2 regions of the Arthrobacter sp. 8AJ genome follow, and region 1 is predicted to be linked to the other one. Evidence: riboswitches for the same ligand, from Rfam matches in the RefSeq annotation. Region 1 holds a riboswitch; the other holds the start of a gene.
The links. Region 1 has a riboswitch for cyclic di-AMP ahead of BACI349Y_RS00475 (glycoside hydrolase family 16 protein). Riboswitches for the same ligand answer to the same signal wherever they lie in the genome.
Positions count from the first base shown of each region.

Region 2: another riboswitch for cyclic di-AMP. It lies ahead of BACI349Y_RS15315 (M23 family metallopeptidase); the one in region 1 lies ahead of BACI349Y_RS00475 (glycoside hydrolase family 16 protein).

Region 1 is NZ_LR733289.1:110,864-117,536, forward strand. Features, by position in the region: gene BACI349Y_RS00465 (oligosaccharide flippase family protein) at 1-127, opposite strand, end outside; gene BACI349Y_RS00470 (glycosyltransferase) at 124-1,317, opposite strand; gene BACI349Y_RS00475 (glycoside hydrolase family 16 protein) at 1,439-2,542, opposite strand; cyclic di-AMP (ydaO/yuaA leader) riboswitch at 2,546-2,697, opposite strand; gene rpsF (30S ribosomal protein S6) at 3,084-3,389, shown strand; gene BACI349Y_RS00485 (single-stranded DNA-binding protein) at 3,462-4,037, shown strand; gene rpsR (30S ribosomal protein S18) at 4,163-4,402, shown strand; gene rplI (50S ribosomal protein L9) at 4,420-4,872, shown strand; partial or broken gene BACI349Y_RS00500 (PhzF family phenazine biosynthesis protein) at 4,954-5,801, shown strand; gene BACI349Y_RS00505 (FMN reductase) at 5,907-6,533, shown strand; gene BACI349Y_RS00510 (hypothetical protein) at 6,530-6,673, opposite strand, start outside.
Region 2 is NZ_LR733289.1:3,301,556-3,308,228, reverse strand. Features, by position in the region: gene BACI349Y_RS15320 (metal-dependent transcriptional regulator) at 1-613, shown strand, start outside; cyclic di-AMP (ydaO/yuaA leader) riboswitch at 751-962, shown strand; gene BACI349Y_RS15315 (M23 family metallopeptidase) at 973-1,794, shown strand; cyclic di-AMP (ydaO/yuaA leader) riboswitch at 1,923-2,102, shown strand; gene BACI349Y_RS15310 (C40 family peptidase) at 2,173-2,853, shown strand; gene BACI349Y_RS15305 (NlpC/P60 family protein) at 3,018-3,782, shown strand; gene BACI349Y_RS15300 (HNH endonuclease) at 4,048-4,548, shown strand; gene mobA (molybdenum cofactor guanylyltransferase) at 4,595-5,311, shown strand; gene BACI349Y_RS20345 (DUF6457 domain-containing protein) at 5,308-5,601, shown strand; gene BACI349Y_RS15290 (molybdopterin molybdotransferase MoeA) at 5,598-6,673, shown strand, end outside.

The sequences.
Region 1 (6,673 bases):
GTGAGAGCAGCCGTGCCAGGACCACCGTGGTCACCAGCACGATCACCCTGCCCGAGGCGAAGGCCAGCCCCTGCCACAGGGCTCCGCGGACTCCCTTGCGCTCCAGTTCCCCCGGCGCGTACGTCATGGTTGCCTGTTCGTCCGGGTAAGCTCCCCCGCCGGGGATGAACCGGCCACGGCCGCACGGACTTCCGCCAGGTATTCGCCTGCCACGGTGTCCCAGGTGCGGACTGCGCCTGCGGCGGCCGTTCCGGCCGCGCCGTGGGAAGGCCCGGGCGGTTGCTTGGGGGCGGTGAGGTGCTCCACCACCTCGCGGACAAGGGTGTCCTGGCTGTCCCGAACGGCCAGCAGCGGATGTGCGGGAAGTTCCCTCGCGGCCACCGGCGTGGCCACCACGGGCAGCCCCGCGGCGAGGGCCTCCAGGACGGAGTTCCGGATACCCACGCCGTGTTCGTCCGGGAAAACCGCCACATCCGCGCCCTGGAACACATCCAGGATGGAAGGCACGTTGGCCAGGATATCCACCCGGGGTCCGGCCAGCGCCTGAACCGCCGGTGTGGGGCGCCGCCCTGCGATGACGAAGCGGGCGTCCGGGACCTTCCGCCACACCAGCGGCGCGATCCTGTTGACCAGTACCGTGGCGCTGTCCACGTTCGGCGCGTAGTTCAGGCTGCCTGCGAAGCACACCACGGGGGCTTTCCGCTCCCGGCGGGGACCGGTGGCCACCGCCGTGCCGTTGGGGATGCTCGTGACCGGCCTGCCCAGCGTGGCGGACCAGGCCGCTGCGTCCTGGGCTCCGACGGTCAGGAGCCTGGCCCGGGGGGGCAGCTGCCGTTCAGCGCGGGCGGCCAATTGTTCGCGCAGCCGGTAGGCGGGCCGGAAGGTACGGGCGATGGCGGTGTCCATGCCGGCCCGGATGGACCAGGGGTCCACTGTCTGCAGCACCAGGGGACCGGTGACGCAGTGGGACAGGAAGAGGGCATGGGGGCCATGGATCAGGGTGGCGTCCCGACTTGCGGACAACCGGGCCGCGGCGGCGCGGGCGGAGGGGGTGGACCGCCGGTGTTTTCCCAGTCCGGTGAGGCCGCCCATGGAGCGGGCAAAGGCCGAAAGTTCCTCGCGCGGGGCCAGTTCGTACACGGTATCGCAGCGGTTCCTGATCTCTGCCGGAACCGGAACAGGACCCGAGAAAGTCAGCAGCGTGACGGCAACGCCAGGGGGGAGGTGCAGGATCACTTCGTACGGGATCATCGAGCTTCCATCCCCCAGTTCCGGATCCCGGTTGGGCACGCTTTCCGTCACGTACAGGAGCTTCATTGCAAGAGTGTACTGGATCACATCGTGCCCGGAGGGTTGCTTTAGGCAACCTTGAGGGAAGCCGAAAAAGGGCGACGGCGGGAGGTCCCGCCGTCGCCCTTTCACCTGGGTGCGTGGCCTGCTACTGCCAGGCGCGCACGTAGTCCACCATCATCTGGGACGGCGCGCCGTAGGCCGGGTTCGTGGAGGAGGCGCCGACATTCAGCACGATGTACTGCGGGGCATTTCCGTCGTCGGTGGGGTAGGACTTGACCTTGACGCCGTCGAAGTACACGTCCGAGGAGTTTGCCATCCGGTGCAGACCAAAGGTGTGGTACTCGTTGGCCCAGTTGCTGCCCACGCCGCCCTGGTTGTGGGAGCCGGAACCGGAGTGGTAGTTCACGGTCATCTTGGCCTGCAGGACCTCGGCGATGTCATTCTCGCCGGTGGCCGGCCACGACTGTCCGGTGGTCCAGAAGGCAGGCCAGTTGTAGAGGCCGTTGGCGTTGCCCGGGAACTTGATCCTGGCCTCGACGTAGCCGGTGGTGAACTGGAAGCCGGTCCCCGCCCCGCCCTTCGGGTTGGTGGATACCAGTCCGCCGGAGGTGGATGAGCTGAGCCCCAGGGCCAGGTTCCCGTTGGCCACGGAGACGTTCGCCGGGCTGGTGGAGACCTTGTTCATGGTTCCGCAACCGGGGGAGAACCAGCAGCCGGACCACTTCGCGGTGTCCAGTCCGGCCCCGTTGAACTCGTCGGCGAAGGTCATGGTCCAGTTCCCCGGGACCCCGGCGGGCGCAGGCGTCCCGGTGCTGGCCAGCTGTGCCGCCGCCGGCGCCACAGCGATGGGTGCTTCGGAGGGAGGGGCAGGGGCAGCGGGTGCCGGTACTGCTGCGGGGGCAGGTGCCGGTGCCTCTGCCGGCGAAGGAGCGGCGGCAGGATCGGCCTCGACTGCCGGGACTGGTGTTGGAGCGGGGACCGGAATGTCCGGAGTTTGGGTGGGTGCGGCGCTGCCGGCATCCTCTGCACTCGCCACCCGCGCCACGTCAGCGGTTCCGTCACCGTGGGTCAGGCCCAGGCCAAGGGAACCTGCTCCGAGGAGTGCTGCGGCAAGACCGGCGGCAAGGGGCCAGCGGCGGCGCGCCCGGGCCGGAGCACCGGACTTGAAGGCCGGGGATGTCCGGGCGTGATCTGTCTCATTTTGATAACGGTGCGCTCGTTTGGCGCTGCCTTTGCGGGGTGCGGGCATGGGGATGCTACCTCTCGTCGCCTGCGGAGTTAGCTGTCGGGTTCGAATGAGGGCATTCGGCCGCGTGCTGCGGCTTCACCCCAAGGGCAGGCGCGTGGCCGTGCCCGGGACGCTTGGGTCCCCCGCCTCTGCCTGGAATCTGGTGATAATCACAGACGCGGCAGAGTTGGGCGGCATCCGGGACTGGAGCCGGCTGGGGGCGGCCCCGGACGACCGTACACGAAAAGGGTCTGCGAATCACAATTAGGTAACGGACCTCACTGCGTTGGCGTGGCGCTCCCCTGTCGGCAAAGTGCATTGGTATGGGCGCCAGTGACGGCAGGGTTTTCCACATGGCTGAACCTGCGGCTGCTGCCCACCTCCACCGGGGCTAGCCTTGGGTCAAGCGCGAATCGCCTATCGGGTCCAAATGCACTAAGATATTGAAGTCTGTGCTGCGTCCTGCCTCCGTTCCGGCGGCAAGGCATTGCACGGAATCGCAAATGAACCTCCTGTTACGGAAATGCCGTAACCGCTTAGCCCAAAGGAGGTGGGTTCACATATGCGTCCTTACGAATTGATGGTAATCATCGACCCCGAGGTCGAAGAGCGTACCGTTGAGCCGTCGCTTCAGAAGTTCCTGAACGTCATCACCAACGATGGTGGAACCATCGAAAAGGTTGACATCTGGGGCCGTCGCCGTCTGGCTTACGACATCAAGAAGAAGTCCGAAGGTATCTACGCCGTGGTGAACTTCACCGCCAAGCCGGAGACCGCCAAGGAACTTGACCGCCAGCTGTCTCTTAACGAGACCATCATGCGCACCAAGATCACCCGCCCCGAAGAGCAGAAGGTTGTTGCTGAGTAATTCAGCACCGTCTTCATTCTTTACCCCGCAGGAAACGCACTCTTCACCCAGGATCGAACAAGGAGGCAGTAGATGGCAGGCGAGACCACCATTACGGTCATCGGTAACCTCACCAATGACCCGGAATTGCGGTTCACACCGTCAGGTTCGGCAGTAGCGAACTTCACCATCGCTTCCACCCCCCGCACCTTTGATCGCCAGTCCAACGAGTGGAAGGACGGGGAAACCCTGTTCCTCCGCGCTGCCGTATGGCGTGAAGCAGCCGAGAACGTCGCCGAATCCCTGACCAAGGGCATGCGCGTCATCGTGACCGGCCGCCTGAAGAGCCGTTCCTACGAAACAAAAGAAGGCGAAAAGCGCACCGTTATCGAGCTTGAGGTCGACGAAATCGGCCCCAGCCTGCGCTACGCCAATGCCAAGGTCAACCGCACCCAGCGCTCCGGCGGACAGGGTGGCGGCGGCTTCGGCGGCGGCAACAGCGGCGGTGGCTTCGGAGGAGGCAACTCTGGTGGAAACCAGGGCGGCAACTCCGGTGGAGGTTGGGGCGGCGGCAACCAGCAGGCTGCACAGGACGATCCCTGGGCTACGCCCGGTGTCTCCAACGCAGGCGGCTGGGGCAACGGCCCCGATTCCGAACCTCCCTTCTAAAACCCAAATAACGGCCCGGCGCCGGGACTGCCCGGGTGCGCCACGCACCCAAGGCACTGCCGCCGTCGGACCACCACCATCCCGTGGATCAATATCCACGGGCTCCCTAGAATAGGAGCTCCACGATGGCTAAGGCTGAACTCCGTAAGCCCAAACCAAAGTCCAACCCCTTGAAGGCCGCTGACATCACTGTCATCGACTACAAGGACGTAGCATTGCTGCGCAAGTTCATCTCCGACCGCGGAAAGATCCGCGCCCGTCGCGTCACTGGCGTCACGGTGCAGGAACAGCGCAAGATCGCCCAGGCAATCAAGAACGCCCGCGAAGTTGCTCTGCTGCCTTACTCCGGCGCTGGCCGCGGCTAAGGAAGGGATTAACTAACATGGCAAAGCTCATTCTGACCCACGAAGTCACCGGTCTCGGTGCTGCCGGCGATGTTGTCGAGGTCAAGGACGGTTACGCACGTAACTACCTGCTGCCCCGCAACTTCGCCCTGACCTGGTCGAAGGGTGGCGAGAAGCAGGTTGAGTCCATCAAGGCTGCCCGCGCCGCCCGCGAGCACGCTTCCCTGGAAGATGCTCAGAAGCAGGCCGCTGCACTGTCCGCCAAGCCGGTCAAGCTCGTCGTCAAGGCCGGCGAGTCCGGCCGCCTGTTCGGCACCGTCAAGCAGGGCGACGTCGCCGACGCTGTTGAGGCCGCTGGCCTTGGCAAGATCGACAAGCGCAAGGTTGAACTGCCCGCACACATCAAGTCGGTCGGTTCCTACCAGGCCAACGTCCGCCTCCACGCTGACGTTGCCGCTGTGATCGAACTGGACGTGGTGGCAGGAAAGTAATTTCCCCACTCCACGTCACGACCCCCGTCGCCGGACTCCGGCGGCGGGGGTCTTTCGTTTGTGCGGTGGTAGCCTGCTCCGGTGAACCCGAACCCCCGCCCCCGCCCCTTCCACCAAGTGGATGTTTTCGCCGGCCTGGCCTACCGTGGCAATCCGCTCGCCGTCGTGCTTGATGCCCAAGGCCTGGACGCGGCGACCATGCAGCACTTCGCCAACTGGACCAACCTCTCGGAAACCACCTTCCTGTTGCCTCCCCGGGATCCCCGCGCCGATTACCGGGTCAGGATTTTCACCGGGAGCGAGGAGTTCCCGTTTGCGGGCCACCCGACTCTGGGCTCTGCCCATACCTGGCTGGAAAGCGGAGGGGTGCCGAAGTCCGACGGCTGCGTGGTGCAGGAATGCGCGGCGGGGCTTGTCCGGATCAAGCGCGACGGCGGGAGGCTGGCTTTGCCGCGCCGCCCCTGACGCGATCCGGCCCCGTGGAGGAGCCCGTCCGCCGGCAGCTGGCAGCGGCGCTGCGCGTGGCCCCCGGCGACATCGTCGACGCGTGCTGGCTGGTGAACGGGCCGGAATGGATCGGTGTCCTGCTGGAGTCCGCCGGGCAGGTGCTGGCCCTGGAACCGAACCACGCAGCCATGGGCGACCTGAAGATCGGCGTCATAGGGCCGCACGCTCCCGGCGCCGGCGCCGACTTTGAGGTGCGCACGTTCCTGCCCGGTGACGCGATGGCGGAGGACCCCGTCACCGGCAGCTTCAATGCCGGTGCAGCCCAATGGCTGATGGGAACCGGCAGGGCGCCGGAGCAGTACGTGGCCTCGCAGGGGACCGTGCTGGGCCGGGCCGGGCGCATCCATGTGAGCGCTGAGGGCGGGGACATCTGGGTGGGCGGCGAATCGACCACGTGCATCCAGGGAACCGTCCTGCTCTGATCAGGGTCCCGCAGAACCTCCGGGAATACTCCGCCACCTGCGGCAGTTCAACGGTATAGATGCAAACGCATGTATGATGATTTGAACGAGCACCAGGAGAATGCCATGGAAACCCGCCGCATCACCGTCCTCTCCGCAGGACTTGGCGTCCCCTCATCGAGCCGGCTGCTGGCCGACCAGCTTTCAGCGGCCGCCGCGAGGCAGCTTGAGGCGGGCGGCTACCAGGTGGCCGTGGACGTCGTCGAGCTCCGCGACCTTGCGGTGGACATCGCCAACAACTTCGTCACCGGCTACGCCGCCCCGAGGCTGGCGGACGTCATCGCGGGTGTGGAGGCATCGGACGGAATCATCGCCGTGACCCCGGTCTTCAGCGCCTCCTACAGTGGCCTCTTCAAGTCCTTCATCGACGTCCTGGATCCCAAGTCGCTGGATGGCAAGGCCGTCCTGCTGGGCGCCACCGGTGGAACGGACCGGCACCAGATGGTCCTGGACTACGCTCTTCGGCCCCTGTTCAGCTACCTTCGGACGCGCATTGCGGCCACCGGCGTCTTCGCTGGGCCCCAGGACTGGGGAACCGCCGAGGAAGGCGGGGCATCCCTCGCGGACCGGATCGAACGTGCTGCCGGGGAGTTCACCCGCCTGCTGGAGGGGCTTCAGCCGGGCCGGAAGTCCGCCCCGCTGGAATCCCTTCCGTTCGAGCAGCTGCTGGCCGGTATTTCCGGATCCCGCTAGTCGTCCAGCAGCGCGATGAATTCCCGTGCCTGCTTGAGCGAGATATCGGAGTGCCGCGTCAGCGCCGTGGCCGCCGCCTCGGTGTCGCCGCTCCGGGCCAGCGTGCGGATCCTTCCGTAGATCTCGTCATTGAGCATGTT
Region 2 (6,673 bases), 3.2 Mb from region 1:
CGCCGAGCGTCTGCGCCACTCCGGCCCCACGGTGTCCCAGACAATCGGCAGGATGGAACGCGACGGACTCGTCGTCGTCTCCGGCGACAGGCACCTGGAACTCACGGACACGGGCCGCAAGCGGGCCACCGAGGTCATGCGCAAGCACCGGCTGGCCGAACGACTGCTGGCTGACGTCATCGGTTTGGACTGGGCCTACGTGCACGACGAAGCCTGCCGCTGGGAACACGTCATGAGCGAGCGCGTTGAGCGGCGCATCTACGAGATGCTGGACCACCCCACCGAATCGCCCTACGGCAACCCGATCCCCGGCCTCGCCGCCCTGGGCGGACAGCCGGCCACCGGCTCCGCCGACGCGGTCATCAGCCTGGTGGAGGCCATGAAGGGCTACGGCCCCGCCTCTGCCGTGACCATCAGCCGGCTGGCCGAACCCATCCAGGTGGAGCCCGAACTGCTGGCGCAGCTGGACGAAGGCGGGATCCGGCCCGGCGCCGCCGTTGCGCTGGAACGCGTGGGAGATTACATCTCCGTGCGGGTGTCCGGAATCGAAGGGGCACTGGAGCTGCCGCCCGAGGTTGCCGCGCATGTTTTTGTCGCCGTCACCCAGCCCTGAGCCGCGCCTCATACCCCGGCGAAGCGCTTCCACGCAAAGATAACGGAATTGTTACCTAGGGTCTTAAGGCCCTATAGTGGAACCAATCGTTGATACTTAAGCGTTACCCGATCCGGAGCCGAGCTCTGCCAGCGGATCGGGTGCATGAGTCGTTACTGGCAGAGGCGGGGGAACCACAATTGGCAGCGGGGGACTGCCTTGGGGTGAAGTCCGTCAGCAGCAAGCCTCTCCAGTGAAGGATTCTTCCGGGAATACCCCTGTGCAGAAGCTTGCCCATGACGGGCCGGGTCTTTGATCTCTCTGACCCGAATCCGACAGCTAACTCCGCAGGCTTTTCCAGAGAGGAACCCTTCTTGACCATGCAGACCTCCCGGGGCCGCCGCCGCGCGGCAGGCCCCCCTTCGGCACCCCGGGTTGTCGAAGATGTCGCAGCGGAGCGCCCCCGCGATCTGCATCGTGACGCGCGCCGCCGCCGGGGTCCGTTCCGGCAGGTGACGGAGTTTGCCGCCGCCAGCGGCATTGGCCAGAAAGCCGGAATCGCCCTGGCCGCCACCGGTCTGGTGCTGACGGTCACGGTGCCCGCCACCAGCCCCGTCATGGCCACCGATGCCGCCGGCAACGCGCCATTGGCAGCCTCCGCCGTCAGTCCGCAGCCCCAGATTTCCGCTGATAATGGCGCCCAGATCGACTTCAGCCGTTCGGCAGTGGTGACCCAGGCCGACCCCGACGGGAAGCTGAAGCAGCTCCTGAGCGCCCAGTCCGCCGGCTCCGTCACCCGGGCAGCCTCGGCCGGCACCCTGGCCGCACCGCTGGCATCCCTCACCACCGCGTCGCCCTTTGGCTACCGGGTGAGCCCCATCACCGGCGGCTCCGGAGACTTCCACCGCGGCCAGGACTTCGTGGCGCAGTGCGGAACGTCCGTCCTGGCGGCCGCGACCGGCACCGTGACCTTCGCAGGCTGGCACCAGTACGGCGGTGGGAACCGGGTGGTCATCGACCACGGCAACGGGCTGGAGACCACCTACAACCACCTGTCGTCGTTCAACGTCAAGGTGGGACAGACCGTCTCCCGCGGCGAGGTCGTGGCGCTCAGCGGCACCACGGGCGCATCCACCGGCTGCCACCTGCACTTTGAGGTCCAGGTCAACGGCGAAGTGGTCGATCCCATGGGCTGGCTGTAACCGAATGAGTGTGCACTCTCAGATCGTAGCGACTTGCCGTGACCTGAATGTGACATTGAAACAAAACTGCTGTACCGTCTAACTCGCGTCAACTTTTCCGAAGTTGACGCTCTTGAGTGGATTGCCTAACTCTGCCACCGCTCAAGGTCCGTTCGCATTTCATCGTCTGGCAGGGGCGGGGGAACCAATTTTGGCCTTCATTTCCTGAAGGCCTTGGGGTTAAGTCATGAGCTTCCCAGGAAGCAGAGTGGCCGGGTGACTCCCATCCGAATCCGACAGCTCACCTCGCAGGCATTGGGAGAGGCTACCTTCGTGTCTTCACGCCATCATTCTGCGCGCCACCGTGCGCAAACGGTTCGCACCAACCCCCTGGACGCCGTGTCCAAGGCCGTCAGTGCAAATGCCGGGACCGTAGGCCGCCAGGCTGCCGTTGTGGCAGCCGCATCGGGCCTTATCCTGAGCATGGGCCTGCCCGCCACCGCAGCTGACACCACCGCCGGTGTCTCTGCATCCACCGAGTCCGGTTCGGCCCAGACGGCCCTCGCCGTCACCGCCGCCCCCACGGCTACGGTTTCCTTCGAGCGTCCCGCCGTCAAGACCACCGCAGCTCCAAAGGTGGAAGCGGTGCGTCCCCAGTCCACCGCACCGGCCGTGCGCGACGCCGCTGCCACTGCAGGCCAGGACGCTGCCCCTGCCGCCAAGGCTGCAGAGACTGTCTCCGCCGCAACCTCCGGTATTGCAGCAATCGCCTACACCGGCATCGGCCACTCCTACGTCTGGGGCGGCACCAGCCCCGTTACAGGCTGGGACTGCTCCGGGTTCGTCCAGTGGGTCTACGCCCAGGCCGGCATCAGCATCCCCCGCACCAACGCGTGGAACATCATGACCCCCACCTCCACCCCGCAGCCGGGCGACCTTGTGGTCCAGAACGGCGGCGCGCACGTGGGCATCTACGTCGGCAACGGCATGATGGTCAGCGCACTCAACCCTTCCCAGGGCACGCTGCTCCACTCGCCTGCAGCCACCGGTACCTCGTCGTACTACCACCTCAACAAGTAGTTCTTGGGCTTCACGCTCCAAGGGCTATTTCTTTGCCCAAAGCTTTTTCGCTAGAAACCACATCCCCGTTCGGGATGCGCCGGCGTACCCCCAAGATGCCGGCGCATCCAGCTTCCCTTTGCCTGCCTACACGCGGTTCGAAGGAAAAACGAAAGAGAGAACTGATGACGACTCGTGCTACCGCACGGCACCGCGCCGAGGTCACCAAAACCAACTCGATCGCTGTCATTGCCAAAGCTGTCAGCGACAACGCCGGTGGCATGGGCCGCCAGGCTGCTGTCATCGCTGCTGCTTCCGGCCTGGTCCTGACCAGTGGCATTGCGGCCAACGCTGCCGACACCAACGTCAAGCGCGATTCCGCTCCCGCGTCCCAGATGGAAGTTGAATCCGTCGTCGACGCCCCGATCTCCGCGGCTTCCACCATTGCCATCAGCTACGAGAAGCCTGCCGTTACCACCACGCCGGCTCCCGTCGCCGAGCCTGAGCCCGAGGTTCAGGTACAGGAAGCTGCTCCTGCCGCCCAGCCGGCTGCTCCCAAGGTCACCGCCAAGGTTGCCACGGCTGCCGCTCCGGCCGCCCCTGCAGCCCAGGCTTCGGCCAGCGGCAAGGGTGCTGCCATCCTGTCCGCAGCCTATGCACAGCTCGGTGTCATGCAGGACTGCACCATGCTGGTGACCAACTCCCTGGCCGCCGTGGGCATCCACTTCCACGACTGGCCGGCCGGTTACCTGTCCCTGGGCCGCACCGTGAGTGCAGCCGAAGCGCAGCCGGGCGACCTTATCTACTACGCCAACGGCGGCTCGGGCATGGCCCACATCGCTGTGTACGCCGGCAACGGCATGGCCGTCCACGGTGGCTACAACGGAAACCAGACCGTGGTCTTCAGCGCGAACGTGGGTTCCGGCCCCGTCTTCATCCGCGTCAACTAAGCATTCCAGTGGCGGCCTGATCCAGCGCCGGCCGCGAATTGGGCAAGGGACCCCCGCCACCAGGCGGGGGTCCCTTGCGCTTTAATGGGTTCCTCCAGTGGAGCCCTTGCCTTTCCCGTCTTCGGGCCCGGTTGGGCTCCGGGGCGGCGATTACCTGATTCTGCATTTCTTTGTTTACTCTTGTGATGTCGATCCATAGCCCGGACATGCCGAGGGCAGCCGGCCCTCGTGCCCCTGACGGGTGCGGCCGTGAAGAGGTAAGTGCATGCGCACTCTCGTTCTGAATGCTGGATATGAACCGCTGGCGGTTATCACTTTCCGCCGGGCGCTGGTGCTTGTGCTCACGGGCAAGGCAAGCGTGGTGGCCGAGGGGGATGACCCGGTGGTAGGGCCCACCGACGTCCTGGGCCGCCCGTCCGTGATCCTCCTCAACCGCTACATCCGGCCCCGGTACAACCACTCGACGGCAGTCAGCCGGAGGGGTGTGCTCCGGCGCGACGGACATAAATGTGCCTACTGCGGCAAGGCGGCGCACACAATCGACCACGTTCACCCGAAGTCCCGGGGCGGTGCCGATTCATGGGAGAACCTTGTGGCCGCCTGCCTGCGGTGCAACAACGTCAAGGGCGACCACACTCCCGCGGAAATGGGCTGGACCCTTCGGTTCGTGCCCGAGCCGCCGCACGGAACGATCTGGCAGATCAAGGAACTGGAGAAGCCGACGCCGGCGTGGGATCCGTTCCTGCTCCCGGAGCGCGCCGCCTGACGCCCTCGCGCTGCCCGGCAGCCCAGCTGATCGCTAGGCTGGGGGAGTGCAAGAGAGCATGTTGGTTTTCGATGCCCTGATCCTGGCCGGGGGGCGGTCATCCCGGCTGGGCGGGGTACCCAAGCAGTCCCTGGTATACCAGGGCCAGACCCTCCTCGAGCGTGCCGTGGCCGCGGCAGCCGGCGCCCGCCGCACCGGGGTGGTCGGTGATGCGGGATCCCTGCCGGGAGAGTCCGGGGCCGCGGGTTCGGCGGCCCCGTCAACCCGGCCGTCCACCCTGCTGATGTGCCGCGAGGAGCCGCGGTTCGCCGGGCCTGCTGCCGCAATAGCCGCAGGCCTGGCCGCGCTGGCCCAGGGAGGCGAAGGGGCGCCCTACTGCCTGGTGCTGGCGTGCGACATGCCGCTGGCCTCCCAGGCGGTGGCTGTGCTGAAGGATGCCCTGACGCGCACCGATGTGGCGGACGGTGGGGGCGGCGTGATGGCTTGTTCCGGGGATGGCAGGGCTCAGCCCTTGGCAGGTTTTTACAGCACGGCTGGGTTAACAAAAGCCTGCGCCGACCTGGCTGCGCGCAGCGCCCTGGTCAACGGATCCGTGAGGGCGCTCCTTGCTAGTCTGGACGTGCAGCTTGTCACAGTCCCCGCCGGGTCCACATCCGATGTGGATACCTGGGACGATGCTGCCGCGCTGGGGATTTCCGCCGGGAACCAGCGCGCGGGCCAGGACCGGTTCATGGGCGGAGCTAACGTGGGAGGCAAGTCGTGAAAAGCCAGGATGAGACGCTGGAAGAGTGGTGCAGGGCGCTTCTCCAGGCCTACAAGCTTGAAGATGTCCAGGTGGATGTCAACGCCGTGCTGGCGCTGGCCGGCGTCGCTGCCCATGCGGTTGTCAGGCCGGCCGCGCCGCTGACCACCTTCATCGCAGGCTTCGCCGCGGGACTGGCGGCTGCTCCCGGCAGGGCAATGGACGCAGCATCGATGGACGCGGCGCTGGCCGTTGCCCGTTCCCTGGCCGAAGACTACGACGCTGAAGCTGCCGGGACTCCCGGCGAATGACGGCAGAACGCCACAGCGATCCGGAGGCGCCACCGGGCAGTGATGCAGAGGCGCACAAAACTGAACAGCCGCATGATGCCCACCATCATGCGGCCCACACCTGGCAAGAAGCCCGGCAAGCTGCGTTCGATGCAGCAACCCCCATACCCCCCGGGCCGGTGGCGCTCCGGATAGCCCTGGGCCGCCGGCTTGACCGGGACATCGTGGCCCTTCAGGACATGCCCCACTACGCGTCCTCAGCCATGGACGGCTGGGCGGTCAACGGCAGCGGCCCGTGGATCCCCGTGGAGCCCGGAACGCGGCTGGCACCGCACCAGGCCAGTCCCATCGCCACGGGAGGCCTCATCCCGCCCGGCGCCAAGGCAGTTCTTCGCACCGAAAATGCTGTCCTCGGCACGGACGATGAAGGGCTCCCCATCCTGATGACCGGCGGCAAGGCGCGCCCGGGTGAGCCCCGCGCCGGAGAGCACATCCGCAAGGCCGGGGAGGAAGCATTGGAAGGGGACACCCTGGTCAAGGCAGGGGTGGAGCTCAACCCGGCACACCTGGCGCTGGCCGCCCTGGCCGGTTACGACGAAGTCCAGGTCCAGGGGAAGCCGGTGGTCCGCCTGGTGCTTACGGGGTCAGAGGTGGTGGAACAGGGCACGCCGGCCCCGGGCCAGGTGCGCGACACGTTCGGCCCCCAGTTGCCCGACGTCGTTGCCATGCTGGGCGGCATCACCGGCGGACAGCAGCGGATCGGCGATTCCTACGACGAATGGCTGGCGGCGCTTGAGGACGTGCTGCCGGAGGTGCCCGGCGCGCCGGACCTGCCCGCCGACGTCGTTATCACCACCGGGGGTACCGGGCGCTCCGGAACGGACCACCTGCGGCGGGCTGTGGCGGAGCTCGGCGGACGGCTCATCATCGACGGCGTGGCAATGCGTCCGGGACACCCCGCGGTTCTCGCCGAACTTCCGGACGGCCGCTTCGTCCTGGGGCTTCCTGGCAACCCGCTGGCGGCCATGATGGCCCTCTCCACCGTGGGTGCTCCGCTGCTGGCCGCGTTGGGGCACCGCCCCATGCCGCCCGT